2 regions of the Acidiphilium sp. AL genome follow, and region 2 is predicted to be linked to the other one. Evidence: predicted binding sites of a transcription regulator. Region 2 holds the regulator's gene; the other holds the start of a gene.
What was found. The regulator HrcA, encoded in region 2, represses chaperone genes, less so after heat shock. The targets are predictions, from matches to a motif close to GTTNGCACTCNCNNNNNGNGAGTGCNAAC.
Positions count from the first base shown of each region.

Region 1 (8,091 bases), on a different contig from region 2:
CGTAGCGGTGCTGGTCGGGCGGTTGAACCGCAGGGCCGCGCTGATCGTGCTGATGGGCGTGTTCGTTCTGGGCAATTTCCTCTGCGCGCTGGCGCCGGATTACGGGCTGATGATGGCGGCGCGGATCATCACCGCTCTGTCGCACGGGGCGTTTTTCGGAATCGGCTCGGTGGTGGCGGCGGACCTGGTGCCGCGCGAGAAGCGCGCGCGGGCGGTGGCGCTGGTGTTCCTCGGGCTGACCATGGCGAATGTGCTGGGTGTGCCGGCGGGGACCATACTGGGGCAGGCGGCGGGGTGGCGCGCGACGTTCTGGGCGGTGCTGGCGATCGGGATTCTGTCGATGGCGGCGATCGGCTGGCTGCTCCCGCGCGATTTGCGGGGCGGGTCGGGGCGGCTGCTGAACGAGGTGCGGATTCTCGGGCGGAAGCAGGTGCTGCTGGCGATGCTGATGGCGGTGCTGTCGTCGGCGAGCCTGTTCAGCGTGTTCACCTATATCGCGCCGTTGCTGGAGCGGGTGACCCGGCTGACGCCGCATTGGGTGAGTTTTGTGTTGCTGTTGTTCGGCGCGGGGCTGACGGCGGGCGGGCTGCTGGGCGGCAATCTGGCGGATCGGCATTCGGCGCGGACCATCGTGATGACGCTGGTGGGGATTGCGGCGGTATTGGTGGTGTTGTGGTTGACCAGCGAGGATGCGGTGTTGGCGGTACTGACGATTATGGTCTGGGGGGTGGCGGTGTTCACCATGGTATCGCCGTTGCAGACGCGGGTGATCGATCATGCGCGGGATGCGCCGAATCTGGCCTCGACGATCAATCAGGGCGCGTTCAATCTGGGCAATGCGAGCGGCGCGTGGCTCGGCGGGGCGGCGCTGGGGCTGGGGGTTGGGTATGCGGAACTGCCGCTGGTGGGAGCGGCGTTGGCGGGGGTTGCGCTGATCGTGGCGGTGGTCGCGTTCCGGCTGGAACGGCGGGAGCGCGAGCAGGGTTAGCTTACGACAGGCGGCGCAGATCCTCGCAGAGGCGGTCGGGGGATGTGGAGCCGAGACGGCGCTGGATTTCGGCCTGGGTCTCGCGCCAGGCCGGCATGGCGGCGGCCAGTGCCGCGCGGCCCGACGGCGTGAGGGTCAGCAGACGGCTGCGCTTGTCGGCGGGATCGGCCGTTATCGTGAGCAGGCCGCGCCGCTCCAGCGGCTTGAGATTGGCGGTGAGCGTGGTGCGGTCCATCGCCAGCAGGGCGGAAACCGCGCCCATGCGCGGCGGTTCGGGACGGTTGAGCGACATCAGCAGGGAGAACTGGCCGCTGGTGAGGCCGGCGGGACGCAGCGTGTCGTCGTAATAGCGCGCGAGAACCCGCGCCGCGCGCTGCAGGTGAAGGCACAGGCAGGAGTCGCGGACCTCGATCGTGACGGTGAAGGGCAGTTCGTCTGGCTTTGACACAGCCTAATAATGTTGATATCAACGCAAATGTCAAGGCATTCGCGACCGCGCGAGGCCGGCAAATCAAAAGGGGAGTCAACACGATGTCCGCTTCTTCTTCAGCTTCGGTCGTCACGTCCGGCCGTTTCGTCTGGTACGAACTGCAAACCACCGATACCAGGGCCGCCCAGGAATTTTACGGGAGCGTGGTCGGCTGGGGCACGCAGGACGGGCCGGTCCCCGATATGGCCTATACGATTCTCACCGCCGGCGGGACGCCGGTGGGCGGGTTGATGGATCATGGCACGCCGCCGGGCTGGATCGGCTATGTCGGGGTGAAGAATGTAGACGAGGTTGCCGGGCAGGTGGCGCGCCTGGGCGGCAGTGTCCATGTTCCGCCGACCGATATTCCGACGGTGGGGCGGTTCGCCGTGGTCGCCGATCCGCAAAAGGTGGTTTTCGCGCTGTTCTCCACGGCGGAACCCGGCGCGGACGAGCCGCCCGCGCCGGCGCCCGGAACGCCGGGCCATATCGGCTGGCACGAGCTGTTGACCACCGACTGGCAGAAGGCGGTCGACTTCTACGGCGAGATGTTCGGCTGGCGGAAGGACCACGAGTTCGATATGGGGGCGATGGGTACCTATCAGATTTTCTCGATCGGTGGCGTGCCGGCCGGCGGCATGTTCAACAAGCAGCAAGCCGAGACCGCGCCGTATTGGCGGTATTATTTCAATGTCGAGGATATCGATGCGGCGTCCGCGCGGGTGACTGCGGGCGGCGGAAAGGTTGTCAATGGTCCGATGCAGGTGCCGGGCGGCGATTGGATCATCCACGGTCTCGACCCGCAGGGTGCGGATTTCGCGCTGGTCGGCAAGCGTCGCTGAGTGGAGGCGGAGATGGCACGGAAAGTTCTGGTGCTGCTCGGCACCAAGAAGGGTGCATTCATCGCCGAAAGCGATGCCGCGCGCCGGGAATGGTCGCTGCGCGGGCCGTTCTGCGAGGCGTGGCCGATGAACCATGTGATCGGCGATGCGGCGAGCGGGACGATTTATGCCGGCGGCGGTAATGCGTGGTTCGGCCCGGCGGTGTGGCAATCCACCGATCTCGGCGCGAGCTGGACCCATTCCAGCGAGGGGCTGGCCTATCCGGCCGGAGCGGAGCCGGTGACCTCGGTCTGGAGTCTGGCGCGGGGAGCCGGAGGTTTCTACGCGGGGGTCGAGCCGGCCGGGCTGTTCCGCAGCGCGGATGGCGGGGGCTCGTGGCGGCACGTGGCCGGGTTGCAGGAGCATCCATCGCGGCCGGATTGGCATCCGGGCGCGGGCGGGCTGATTCTGCATTCGCTGATTCCCCATCCGCGCGACGACAAGCAGATCTGGGTCGGGATTTCGGCCGCCGGCGTGTTTCACACGGCGGATGGCGGGACGAGCTGGACGGCGCGCAACCGGGGCACGCGCGCCGATTTCCTGCCCGAGGAGCAGAGATACCCGGAATACGGCCAGTGCGTGCATTGCCTGGTGATGGCGCCGGGGATGCCGGACCGGCTGTATCAGCAGAATCATTGCGGGATGTATCGAAGCGATGATGGCGGGGTGCGCTGGGAGAGCATCGAGGCGGGGTTGCCGTCGAGTTTCGGATTTCCGGCGGCGGTGCATCCGCGCGATCCGGCGACGGTCTATCTGGTGCCGCTGAATGGTGCCGAGGCCGGGCGGTATGTGCCGGAGGGACGGGCGGCGGTGTGGCGCACGCGCGATGCCGGGGCGAGCTGGCAGGCGCTGCGGGATGGGTTGCCGCAGGAGAACGCGTTCTTCGGCGTGCTGCGTCAGGCGCTGGCGACCGACGACCTGGCGCCGGCGGGGGTGTATTTAGGCACCGGGACCGGGGAGTTGTATGCCAGCGCGGATGAAGGCGAGAGCTGGAACTGCATCGCCCGGCATCTGCCGACGATCGCCTCGGTGGAGACGCTGGTGATGGATTGATGGATTTTTCGCCCGCGACCGTGAATGTGGTGCTGCCCACCGCGCTTGTCCTGCTGTTTCCGGGGTGTTCGCGGGAGGTTGCGGTCGCGGCGGGAACGGTAAGCGAGGCGATCGGCGCGCTGGATGCGCGCTGGCCGGGGATGCGCGACCGGCTGTGCGACGAGCGGCCGGCGATCAGGCGGCATATCAACGTGTTCGTGGGCGGCGAGCGGGCGGGGTTGGCGACGTGGCTGGAACCGGGGGCGGAGATGGTGGTGCTGATGGCGATCAGTGGAGGGTGATGGCGGTTCGGGGTTTGAGCGGGTTGGCGCGGCGGAGTTCATCGGGTCGAAAATTGTCGCCGTGGTTTCCCTACTGAATCTTCGCTCGCCTGAGGGTTGCCCAGGCGGCGCTGGGCAGCGAAAATTTTGCGAAGTTCGTCCTGCTGGTCGTCGCGCAGCATGGAACTGGAAAATCCACCGTCACGATTGCGCTTGCGGGCGCAAAATTCGGGGTCGCGGGCGAACATTTCGCCGACGGTTCGCCATTGGCTCAGTCGCTCCCTTGTCGCGGCGACGGCGGATGACGCGCCGCATGCCGCGTTTTTCGCGTCGGACGCTGTTCGTGGGCCTGCGCTCCTTGTCGGTTTCCGGGGCGTCGAACATGCGGGTGCCACAGGCGAGGATGCGGCCGACGGGTTCGTCGATGGTGATGACGGCTCAGCCGACGGATGCGATGCCGGCGTCTAATCCGAAAATATGCATGGAGCGCTACTCCCTGTGTGCCGTTATTTGCTAACTTGACAAAAAACGACGAAAGCGCAATGAGCGTTATGGGAAATCAGTAGGGAACCCACGGCAAAGTGGATTTTTCCACTGACGGATTACCCCTATCTCAGCAATGAGATAGGGGGATTCTGCGGCCGGATGGGCCGATGCCAGTCAAATTCAGGTTCAGATCGGGTTGGGTCGGGATGGATCGCTTCGCTGCGCTCGCGATGACGGGGTTGGACCGCGTGTGCGAAGGGCAAAAAGAAAGGCCGTGGGTTGCCCCACGGCCTTCTCGGTAGGTGTCGCGGCCGAGAGAACTATTAAAAGTCCATGTCGCCCATGCCGCCCATGCCACCCATTCCGCCGCCGGGGCCGCCGGCCGGAGACTTCTTCTCCGGGCGTTCGGCGACCATGGCTTCGGTGGTGACCAGCAGGCCGGCGACCGAGGCCGCGTCCTGCAGGGCGGTGCGGACCACCTTGGTTGGGTCGATGATGCCGGCCTTGACCAGGTCCTTGAACTCGCCGGTCTGGGCGTCGAAGCCCCAGCCGTACTCGTCCTTGTCGAGCACCTTGCCGGAGATCACCGCACCGTCCTCGCCAGCGTTTTCGGCGATCTGGCGCAGCGGCACCTGGATCGCCTTGCGGACGATCTCGATACCGAAGCGCTGGTCGTCGTTCTCGGCCTTGAGCTTGGAGAGGATCAGCGAGGCGCGGGCGAGAGCGACGCCGCCGCCCGGCACGATGCCTTCCTCGACCGCCGCGCGGGTCGCGTGCAGCGCATCGTCGACGCGATCCTTGCGCTCCTTCACCTCGACCTCGGACGCGCCGCCGACGCGGATGACCGCGACGCCGCCGGCGAGCTTCGCGAGACGTTCCTGCAGCTTCTCGCGGTCGTAGTCGGAGGTGGTTTCCTCGACCTGGGCGCGGATCTGGTTGCAGCGGCCGGTGATGTCGGCCTTCTTGCCGGCGCCCTCGACGATGGTGGTGTTTTCCTTCTCGATCAGCACCTTCTTCGCGCGGCCGAGCATGTTCAGCGTGACGGTTTCGAGCTTGATGCCGAGGTCTTCGCTGATGACCTGACCGCCGGTGAGGATGGCAAGGTCTTCCAGCATTGCCTTGCGGCGATCACCGAAGCCGGGCGCCTTGACCGCGGCGATTTTCAGGCCGCCGCGCAGCTTGTTCACGACGAGCGTGGCAAGGGCTTCGCCTTCGACATCCTCGGCGATGATCAGCAGCGGCTTGCCGGACTGCACGACGCTTTCCAGCAGCGGCAGCATCGGCTGCAGGCCCGACAGCTTTTTCTCGTGGATCAGGATGTAGGGGTTGTCGAGATCCGCGACCATCTTCTCCGGGTTGGTGATGAAATACGGAGAGACGTAGCCGCGATCGAACTGCATGCCCTCGACCACGTCTAGCTCGGTCTGGATGCCCTTGGCTTCCTCGACGGTGATGACACCCTCGTTGCCGACCTTCTGCATCGCTTCCGAGATCATTTTGCCGATTTCGATTTCGCCGTTGGCGGAAATCGTGCCGACCTGGGCGGTTTCGGTCGGGTTGTTGATCTTTTTGGTGCGCTTTTTCAGCTCGTCGACGACAGCGATGACCGCCTTGTCGATGCCGCGCTTGAGGTCCATCGGGTTCATGCCGGCGGCGACGGCTTTGACGCCTTCGCGGACGATGGACTGGGCGAGGATGGTGGCGGTGGTGGTGCCGTCACCCGCGAGGTCGTTGGTCTTCGAGGCGACTTCGCGCACCATCTGCGCGCCCATGTTCTCGAAGCGGTCGGCGAGCTCGATTTCCTTCGCGACCGTCACGCCGTCCTTGGTGATGCGCGGGGCGCCGAAGCTCTTTTCCAGGACCACGTTGCGACCCTTGGGGCCGAGCGTGACTTTCACGGCGTTGGCGAGCAGATCGACGCCGCGGAGCATGCGCTCACGGGCATCGGCGGCAAAACGAACGTCTTTGGCAGCCATTCTTTTATTCCTTTCGATATCGGATGGGATCGCGGGAGATCAGGCGGCTTTCTTTTTCGCAGCACTGCCCTCGATGATGCCCATGATGTCGGATTCTTTCATGATGAGCAGCTCTTCGCCGTCGATCTTGACCTCGGTGCCCGACCACTTGCCGAACAGGATGCGGTCGCCGGCCTTGACGTCCAGCGCCACGATGGCGCCGGCTTCGTTGCGCGCGCCGGGGCCGACGGCGATGACTTCGCCTTCCATCGGCTTTTCCTTGGCGGTGTCGGGGATGATGATGCCGCCGGCGGTCTTTTCCTCGGCGCTGAGCCGACGGACGACCACGCGGTCATGCAGGGGACGGAATTTCATCTGGATCGCTCCTGACGTTGGTCTGTTGCAACAATGACTGGCTCAGCAAACGCCGGCCCGAATGCGGCACCGGGCGCTGCTAGCACTCTCATCGGGAGAGTGCCAGACATCTAGAAGTCGCGGGGAATTGTGTCAACCCCGGCAGCACTGCGGGATGTAGAGTGCTAAATAGCTGATATTACAAATTTTATTGTCAAATTTCCGGGCTGTCGTGGCATAATTGGGTGATAAGGAAACCGAGCCGCATGGCCCATCCAACGATGCGATGAGGTGCGATCATGAGTTTGAGCAGGCAACTCCAGGGATATCGGCTGACGACCGCCGAGATTCTCTACCATATGCCGGATCACCCCGGCGTGCTGCAGACCTATATCTGGCAGGAGTTGGATATCGCGCCGCGCTATCCGGTGCTGCATCGATTCCTCGATTTCTGGACGCGCCAGTTGGACGGGCCGCTGCATTCGGTGCGGGTGGGGTCGGCGGCGCTGATTTCGCCGGGCGAGATGCGGCATGGCAGTCTGCTGACGTTGCAATAGGGCGCGCCGAGCCGTGGCATGAAGGACACGGCCGGGCGCTAATCGACGCGCAACTCACCCGGAAGCTCAGCAAATGTTAATCATTCGATGCGATAGTGATATCGTGCTTCGAAGGCAGAGATTGCCGCTGCCGGAGCGCGCGGGATCGGGCGATGTGCAGGGGCTGGGCTGTTTTTCTCAGGTTGAGCGGATGGCTGGCGCTGGCGGCGCTGGTGGGCGGCGCCGCGCGCGGGGCCAGCCCCCCAACGCCCGTGAACCCGGCGATTGCGGCGGCGGAAACGCGGGTGGCGCTCGGCGTGTCGGTGTCGGGGTTCCTGTATCGCGAATCCTTCGGTGGGGTGTCGGCTCGGGAAAGTGGCGTGCTGCCGGGATTTATGGCCAGCATGTCACGACTGGGGCCGGTGCTCGGCGTGCCGGATGTGTATACCGGGGTCGTCTATGATTTTTCGGGCGGACCGCTCGCCTATCGCGGCTATGTCCAGGGTTCCGGCCAGGGCTTGTCGCCCTATGACGCGACGGATCATGCGCGGTTCAACCATGTCGAGGTGCGGCTTGGCCGGGCGCTGGCGCTGACGTCGTCGGTCGATCTGATTCCGTTCGTCGTGGCGGGGTATCAGAACTGGTATCGCAATGTCGGCGGGCCGGCCGGCTATGGCGAGTTCTACCGCGCGGCGCTGGCCGGCGTGGGGGCAAAACTCGACGTCGCGGTGAGCGATGAGCTGGTGTTGTCGGCGAGCGCCGAGGGAATGGCGGTGCTGGGCGGCCGGGCATCGGCGCCGGCGCTGGATTTCACCGGCAATTTCGGAACCAGCGGCGAGGAGACGGTGCGCCTGGGCGCGGATTGGCGGCTTGGCAATGTATGGCACGTGTTCGCCGGGTTAGGCGTGCGGCATTTCGACTATGCGGGATCGGGGTTGAACAACGGCTATTACGAACCGCCGAGCCGCACGCTGGAGTTCCAGAGCGAGATCGGGGTCGCGTTCGGATTTCGCTGATAGGGGGCAAGGTTGCTGTTCCCGGCGAGGCTAAAATAATTTCTAACATATAGTTATTTTCGCTTTCCCACCCGCCCCGGTTTGGGCTATCCG
Region 1 covers NZ_JAIMBZ010000004.1:154,943-163,033, reverse strand. Annotated here, with positions in the region: gene AiwAL_RS04820 (MFS transporter) at 1-988, shown strand, start outside; gene AiwAL_RS04815 (MarR family winged helix-turn-helix transcriptional regulator) at 990-1,436, opposite strand; gene AiwAL_RS04810 (VOC family protein) at 1,520-2,299, shown strand; gene AiwAL_RS04805 (sialidase family protein) at 2,312-3,391, shown strand; gene AiwAL_RS04800 (MoaD/ThiS family protein) at 3,391-3,672, shown strand; gene AiwAL_RS04795 (hypothetical protein) at 3,711-3,899, opposite strand; gene groL (chaperonin GroEL) at 4,461-6,113, opposite strand; gene groES (co-chaperone GroES) at 6,153-6,467, opposite strand; gene AiwAL_RS04780 (usg protein) at 6,746-7,003, shown strand; gene AiwAL_RS04775 (hypothetical protein) at 7,186-7,998, shown strand.
Region 1: groES (co-chaperone GroES) is a predicted target of HrcA. The motif match lies at 6,546-6,574, and genes of this name have one in related genera.

Region 2 (8,091 bases):
AAGGCGGCGATCGACCCCGGCATCACCATCGAGGCGGACGTCAGTTTGACGTCTTCGGATCTGATCGGCAATGGCGGCGCAATCGTGCTCGGCGCGGAAGCCAGTGTTTCGATTGCCGGCACGGCCTCATTCTATGCCTATGATTCCGTGGTCAACCAGGGTGCCCTGGCGCTCGGTGCCGGTTCGGCGCTGGATGTGGTGGTCGATCTCGGCGCGATCAGCGGATTGACCGGCGCGCCGCCGCCGAGCTTCGCCAATACCGGCACGGTCAGCGTCGCATCGGGCGGAATGCTCGATATCGGCGGCACCGAATTCGAGAATCAGGCCGTGGTCGCACTTGCGGGCGGCACGCTCGATGTTTCGGGCGGCGCGATCGGCGGGTCGGGAACTATAAGCCTCGCGAACAACGCCCTCGCCGCGTTCGGCGACGAGGTAGCGGCGCAGAGTTTCATCTTCGGCGCGGAAGGCGGCACGGTTTCGCTGGCCGATCCGCTGCTGGGAATCGGCGTGACGGTTTCCGGCTTCGGCGGCGGCGATGTCCTGCTGCTGCTCGATCTCGCCGATGCACGCATTGTCCAGAATGCCGGCCGGGTGACCATTCTAAACCGCTTCGGCACGGCCGAAGGCAGTTTCGCCGATCCATCCGGCACGCGTCTCACGGTGATCGCCGATGGCCCGGGCAGCGCGATCGTCGCCGCCAGCACCTCGGCCGTGGCGACAACTCCCGATCCGCCCTGTTTCGTGCGCGGCACCGCGATCCTCACGCCGACCGGCTACCGCGCCGTCGAATCATTGAGACCGGGCGACACCGTCATCACTGCGGCGGGCTCGGTCCAGCCGATCGTCTGGGTCGGGTCGTGCACGCTCGATCTGGCAACCCATCCGAAACCCGATTCGGTGCAACCCGTGGAGATCGCGCCCGGAGCATTCGGCCCCGGCGTGCCGCGCCGGGCGCTGCGCGTCTCGCCCGATCACGCATTGTCGTTCGACGGCGTACTGATTCCGGCGAAACTGCTGGTCAACGGCGCAACCATCCGGCGCGAGCGGGACTGCATGGCGGTCACCTATCATCATATCGAACTGACGCGGCATGACATCGTGCTGGCCGAGGGTGCGGCGTGCGAATCCTATCTCGACACCGGCAATCGCGCGGGGTTCGAACCGGCGGTATCCTGGCCGGTGCGGCGCAAACGCTGGGATTGTGACGCCTGCGCCCCGCTCTGCACCACCGGGCCGATCCTGCGCACGGTGCGCACCCGGCTTCACGCACGCGCAACCGAGTTAGGGTTTTCGCTCCGCCACGATTACGCCGTCACCCTCTGGATCGACGACGCGCCGATCCAGCGCCGTGCGGGTCCGGCCGGCGAAGCGCGATTCGTCGTGCCGGCGCGGCATGGCGGCCGCGTAACGATCCGTTCCGCTCGATTTATTCCCGCCGAGTTCGATCCGACCTCCGAAGACCGGCGTCATCTTGGTATCGCAATTACCAGGCTGCACATCGGACGCAGGCGGTTCGTCCCCGAGGCATTGGCCGATTCCGGATTCCTTCCGCGCGCTTCGGGCGATTCGGCACTCTGGACCGATGGCGCCGGTGTCATCCGGCTACCGCCCGAGGCGCGTCACCTCGCGATCGGCCTTGCCGCCCTGCCGCTCATGTGGACGCGACCCGGCGCGGAACGATCAGCCGTGCCGTGAGCACCTGAACCACTTCACCGTTCTGATTGCTTGTCTCGCTGCGCACCACGATCCGCCCCCGATCGGGCCGCGAGACGGATGGCGTCACTTCCATCACCTCGCTGACCACGGTGAGCACGTCGCCCGGCCTTGTCGGGCGCGGCCACGAAATTTCGTTGCCGGCACCCACAATACCGCCCGCGAGTGGCACGCTTTCGACCAGCAGCCGCATGGTCAGCGCGGCGGTCTGCCAGCCGGATGCCGCGAGGCCGCCGAACAGCGTGTCCCGCGCCGCTTCCTCATCGAGATGGAACGGCTGCGGGTCATAGGTTGCTGCAAAATCCTTGATCGCGGCGGCATCGAGCGTCGTGCTGCCACTCTGGAACCGCTGGCCGACCGACAGATCGTCGAAATAAAGCCGGTCGCTCATCCCAGCAGCCTGCCGATAACCCGCGCGGTATAGTCCACCACCGGAATGATTTTGCCATAATTGATCCGGGTCGGTCCGATCACCCCGATCGCACCGACGATCCGGTCGTTGCGGTTGCGCGCGGGGGCGACCACCATGGATACGCCGGCCGCGCCGAACAGCCCGCTTTCCGCACCGATGAAAATCCGTACACCATCGGAACGGTCTGCGAGTTCGAGCAGCTTGAGCATGGTTTCCTGCGCTTCCAGCCGCTCGAACAGATGCTGGATCGCTCCGAGCTTCTCGACTTGGTCGATATCCGCGAGTAGCCTGCCCTGGCCGCGCACGATCAGCGAACCGCCGCGTTCCTCGCCCGACCAGGTCGCGAGCCCGGCTGCCACCACGCCTGCGGTCAGCGTATCGAGCGCTGAGCGGTCCGCCTTCATGTCGGCGGCGACGCGCAGGCGAAGCTCGGCGAGCGACAGGCCGGAAAGCTGGGCGTTGAGATAATTGCTCGCCTCCTGCAACGCCGAAGGCGGCAGGCCGGGCGGCGTTTCGATCACCCGGTTCTCGACCTGACCGTCCGCCGAAACCAGCACGACCAAAGCCCGGCCGGAATTGAGCGGGACAAATTCGATATGCTTGACCGCACCGTCCGATTTCGGCGCGAGAACGATCCCCGCCGCCGCGGACAGGCCCGAAAGCATGGTCGAAGCCTCGGCCAGTGTGTCCTGCACCGAACGGCCCGACTGGGCCAGCGCCGCCTCGATCCGCTCGCGCTCCTCGTCGGATAATTCGCCGAATTGCAGCAATCCATCGACGAACAGGCGCAAGCCCCGGTCGGTCGGCAGGCGCCCGGCCGAGGTATGCGGCGAGAACAGCAGCCCGGCATCGGTCAGATCCGCCATTACGTTGCGAATGGTCGCCGGCGACAGCCCCATGGGCAGCAGGCGCGAGAGGGTCCGGCTGCCCATCGGTTCGCCGGTTTCGACATATTGCTCGACGATTTCGCGCAGCACCGCCGCCGAGCGGGCATCGAGCCCAGGCGGCAGTTTCGGCGAACGCTGTTGTGGCTGGTCCATGACGCGAGACTCGGCTATCCCGTGCTCAAAATCAAGCATACCTCACCTTTCAGGAGCATCCCGATGACCGAACCCGGACGACCGAGCGGCCGCGCCGCGGATGCGCTGCGCCGCGTCGACATCGTGACCGGTTTCGCCCGCCATGCCGAAGGCTCGGCGCTGATCCGCATGGGCGGCACCGAGGTGCTCTGCGCGGCGAGCGTGGAAGGCCGGGTGCCGGGCTTCCTGCGCAATTCGGGTCAGGGCTGGGTGACCGCCGAATATGGCATGTTGCCGCGCGCGACCCATACGCGCGGCGATCGCGAGGCCGCGCGCGGCAAGCAATCGGGCCGCACCCAGGAAATCCAGCGGCTGATCGGGCGGTCCCTGCGCGCGGTGGTGGACCGGGCGGCATTGGGCGAAATGACCATCACGCTCGATTGCGACGTGCTGAATGCCGATGGCGGAACCCGCTGCGCCGCGATCACCGGCGCCTATGTGGCTCTGGCCCTGGCGATCAAAAAACTGCGCGCGGCCAATGTGCTGAAGGGCGACCCGCTGATCGGGCAGGTCGCGGCGGTGTCCTGCGGCATCGCGGTGGGCGTGCCGGTGCTCGACCTCGATTACGCCGAGGATTCCGGCGCCGAGGCGGACGCCAATTTCGTGCTGACGGCGTCCGGCGGCATCGTCGAAATTCAGGCGACCGCCGAGCGTGCCACCTTCGACGAAGCAGCGTTCGGCGTCTTGCTTGGCCTGGCGCGGATCGGAACGGCGGCACTGTTCGCCGCACAGCAAGCGGCGATCGATGCGGCTTGAACGCGGTCAGCGACTCGTCATCGCCACCCATAACCCCGGCAAGGTGGTGGAATTCGCCGCCCTGCTCGCGCCCTACGGGCTCGACTGCGTGGCCTCCGGCGCGCTTGGTTTTCAGGAACCCGAGGAGAACGCCGCGGATTTCGCCGGCAATGCGCGGATCAAGGCGCTCGCGGCGGCGCGCGACAGCGGCTTGTTCGCCCTGGCCGACGATTCCGGGCTGATGGTCGCGGCCATGGGCGGCGCACCGGGAGTGCGATCCGCCCGGTTCGCCGCCGATTGCGGCGGTTTCGCCGCAGCGATGACGGCGATCATCGAGCGAACGCGCGAGGAACCCCGCGCCGCTTTCGCCTGCGCCCTGTGCCTCGCCGCACCGGACGGAACCACCGCGACCTATCTCGGCTTCTGCCACGGCAGGATCGCCGATGCGCCGCGCGGCGCCGGCGGCTTCGGCTACGACCCGATTTTCATCCCCCACGGCGATGACCGCAGCTTCGCGGAACTAAGCAAAACAGAGAAAAACGCGATCAGCCATCGCGGTCGCGCGCTGCGCCAGTTTGTCGCGGCGCATCTCGGCGACGTTTAACCCGGCGGTGCGGTTTCGATGAACGGGCGCTCCCCGGCGAACGGCTCGAACCACGCCGCAAGACGCGGGGCGGATACCCGCCAATCATAATCGGGAAGCCGGAAATCGAGATAACCAAGCGCGCACGCGATCGCGATGGTGCCGATATCGAGCAGTTTTCCCGGCGGATCGCGGTCGAGCACTATGACGGTACGTGCGATGACCTCCCGCTGACGGGCAATGAAAGCATCGCGTGCGGCATCGCGCGGCTTCTGGCCCTCCATCCGGCAGATGACCGCGGCATCGAGAACCCCATCGCCCATCGCCTGATGGCGGAGTGCTACCCAGCGGGCGGCGCCGGCGGCGGGAAACAGCGGCGGCGCCTCGCCCACCGTATCGAGATACTCGCAGATCACCGGGCTGTCATAGAGCGCGAACCCGTCCTCGGTGACGAGGCACGGCACCTTCGACAGCGGATTCTCCGCGATCAGCGCTACCGGGCTTTCATGCGGATTGGTCGGGATTTTCTCGATCTGCCGGTCGATCTCGCGAGCGATGGCACAGGTCATCACCTTGCGGACATAGGGGCTGGTCGGAGAATAGAAAAGCTTCATGGGCCGATCCCTTGGTTGCGGCGCAGATGTCTGGTTCGTTCGCGGGAATACAAGGGACGCGGTTCGGCGCCAATGGCACGGCGGCGATCAGGCGTTTTGTCCAGCCAAAGCCTATTTCGGTCTAGGTGACCCGAACAGATATTTGATCAGAGCTGCGATCGCGAGCACGATCAGCAACAGAACCAGCAGGCCGGCCAGAATCATTCCGCCCATCATGCCACCGTGCATCATTGCCGGTTCTCCTTGCATCAGTCTGGCCGTTGCATCATCCCGCGCATCATCGCCGGCATGCCGTCTTTGGCGAAAGCGTCGAGTTCCTTCGCGTGCGCATAAATCACCTTGACCATCTCCGGGTCGTCGGAGGTTTCGGTCACTTCGACGCCATCCGGCAGGATCTTGTATGTGCGGCGATATTTCGCGCTGTTCCGAAACATCGTGGTGACGCTCGGACTCATCGGATAGGGAAATGGACGGTTCGAATCGAGACGATCGTACATCTCGATCACATGGGCCTGGATGATGCCGGCGGTCTTCGCATTGCCCGACACCGTGGCGTCGATGATGCCGTTCGGCAGATATTGGGTGGCGCGCTGGATCTCGGCGTGGCGCTCGAACAACTCCATGCCGAGCTTCATCGGCCCCATCATGTTGTTATGCGACATCATGTCCCGCATGGTCCCGCCGGACATGCCGCCCATCATTCCGCCGCCACCCATCATCCCTCCAGGCTGATCGGCGAACGCCTGGCGCCGGCCAAACCCGAGAGTCGCCAGAAAACCCGACAGAATGCCGCCGAGCGCGGCAGCAATGGTTCGACGTTTCATATCAGGGTGTGTACCCAATGGCGGCGTTCGTCGCTCATGATCGGCAAGATCATTTCACTCCTCTCTTCTGGCCAGCGGCCAAAATCCCTCCGGTCGCGGCCATACCGCCATTGGGTACACACCCTATATTTCTCGCATAAAAAAGCGGCTCCTGGAACGTTGCCCGCAATCACAAGATTGCCAGAACAAAATCGAATTCGAAAGCAAGAGCCGGAGTGCTGGCAGCGTGCGCAACGCCCATCATCGCCCCATATTGGAGCCTTCGGAGCCAGACATGACCAGAATGACCCTCTCTCCCGACCGAAACACGCCGATCCCGCCAATCGCCGATCCCGACGATGCGCGGTGGATCGCCGTCAAACGGCGGGATGCCAGTGCGGACGGACATTTCTACTATGCGGTCCGCACCACCGGCGTCTATTGCCGCCCGTCCTGCGCCGCCCGGTTGCCCCGCCGCGAGAATGTCAGTTTTTATGCAACACGTGCCGAGGCGGAACAGGCCGGCTTCCGGCCGTGCAAACGATGCCGCCCCGGTGACGCCGCGCAGGCCAGCCGGCACGCCGCCGCCATCGCCCGCGCGTGCCGGCTGATCGAAACCGCCGAGGAACCGCCGGCCCTCGCCGAACTGGCCGATGCCGCCGGGCTGAGCCGGTACCATTTCCATCGCATCTTCAAGCAGATCGCCGGCGTCACCCCAAAGGCTTATGCGAGCGCGCATCGGGCAAAGCGGGTGCGCTCGGAACTCGGCCAGAGCGACACCGTCACCCGCGCGATCTTTGACGCCGGGTTCAATTCCAGCGGGCGTTTTTACGAAGGATCGACCAAAATTCTTGGAATGACTCCAGGCGCCTATCGTGATGGCGGTGCCGGGGCGGAAATCCGTTTTGCCGTCGCCGAATGCTCGCTCGGCGCCGTCCTGGTCGCCGCGACCGGCAAGGGAGTCGTCGCCATCGAGTTCGGCGCCGATCCCGAGCGGCTGGTCCATGGGTTGCAGGATCGTTTCCCGAAGGCGGGCCTGACGGGCGGCGACGCTGCTTTTGAACGAATGGTGGCCGAGGTGATCGGCGCCGTCGAAGCACCGCGCCAGGGGCTCGATCTGCCGATCGATGTGCGCGGCACCGCCTTTCAGCAGCGCGTCTGGCAGGCGCTGCGGCAGATCCCGCCGGGCAGCACCGCGAGTTATGCCGAGATCGCCCGGCGCATCGGCAATCCGGCGGCGGTGCGGGCGGTGGCGCAGGCTTGCGCGGTCAACCCGGCAGCGGTGGTCATTCCCTGCCATCGCGTGGTCCGGTCGAACGGCGATCTCGGCGGCTATCGCTGGGGGATCGAGCGCAAGCGCGAATTGCTGCGCCGGGAGGGCGCAGTGTGATGCAGAGTTCCGCGAAGGTCGCGCCATCGCGCCATCAGGCTGGATCAGATATCGCCGAGCGCGTTGCGCACCTCGACTGGCCGGCGCTGGAAGCCGATCTCGATGCGTTCGGCTGTGCGACCACGGGTCCATTGCTCACAACGGCCGAATGCGCCGATCTCGCCGGCCAATACAAGACCGATCGCCTGTTCCGAAGCCGGATCGTGATGGCGCGGCACGGCTTCGGCCGCGGCGAATACAAATACTACGCCTACCCGCTCCCCGACCTTGTGACCGGGCTGCGCACCGCACTCTATCCACGGCTTGCACCGATCGCCAATCGCTGGGACGTGGCTCTGGGACGCGGCGGAGACTATCCGGCCGAGCACCGTCGCTTCCTCGATTGCTGCCACGCGGCGGCACAGACGCGGCCCACGCCGCTGCTGCTGAACTACGGCGCGGGCGACTACAACTGCCTGCATCAGGATCTTTATGGCGATCTGTTCTTTCCGCTCCAGGTGGCGTTTCTGCTGAGCGCGCCGGACGAAGACTTCACCGGCGGTGCCTTCGTGCTGACCGAGCAGCGGCCGCGCATGCAATCGCGCGCCGAAGTCGTGCCTCTCGTTCAGGGCGAGGGCGTGATCTTCGCGGTCAATCAGCGGCCGGTAACCGGTACGAAAGGCGCCTATCGGGTGACGATGCGGCACGGCGTCAGCCGCCTCCGCACCGGCCATCGGCTGACGCTCGGCATCATTTTTCACGACGCGGCATAACGCGGAACCG
Region 2 covers NZ_JAIMBZ010000012.1:33,955-42,045, reverse strand. Annotated here, with positions in the region: gene AiwAL_RS09450 (Hint domain-containing protein) at 1-1,695, shown strand, start outside; gene AiwAL_RS09445 (MaoC family dehydratase) at 1,652-2,104, opposite strand; gene hrcA (heat-inducible transcriptional repressor HrcA) at 2,101-3,165, opposite strand; gene rph (ribonuclease PH) at 3,229-3,960, shown strand; gene rdgB (RdgB/HAM1 family non-canonical purine NTP pyrophosphatase) at 3,950-4,543, shown strand; gene AiwAL_RS09425 (glutathione S-transferase N-terminal domain-containing protein) at 4,540-5,136, opposite strand; gene AiwAL_RS09420 (hypothetical protein) at 5,385-5,960, opposite strand; gene ada (bifunctional DNA-binding transcriptional regulator/O6-methylguanine-DNA methyltransferase Ada) at 6,244-7,329, shown strand; gene AiwAL_RS09410 (2OG-Fe(II) oxygenase) at 7,329-8,081, shown strand.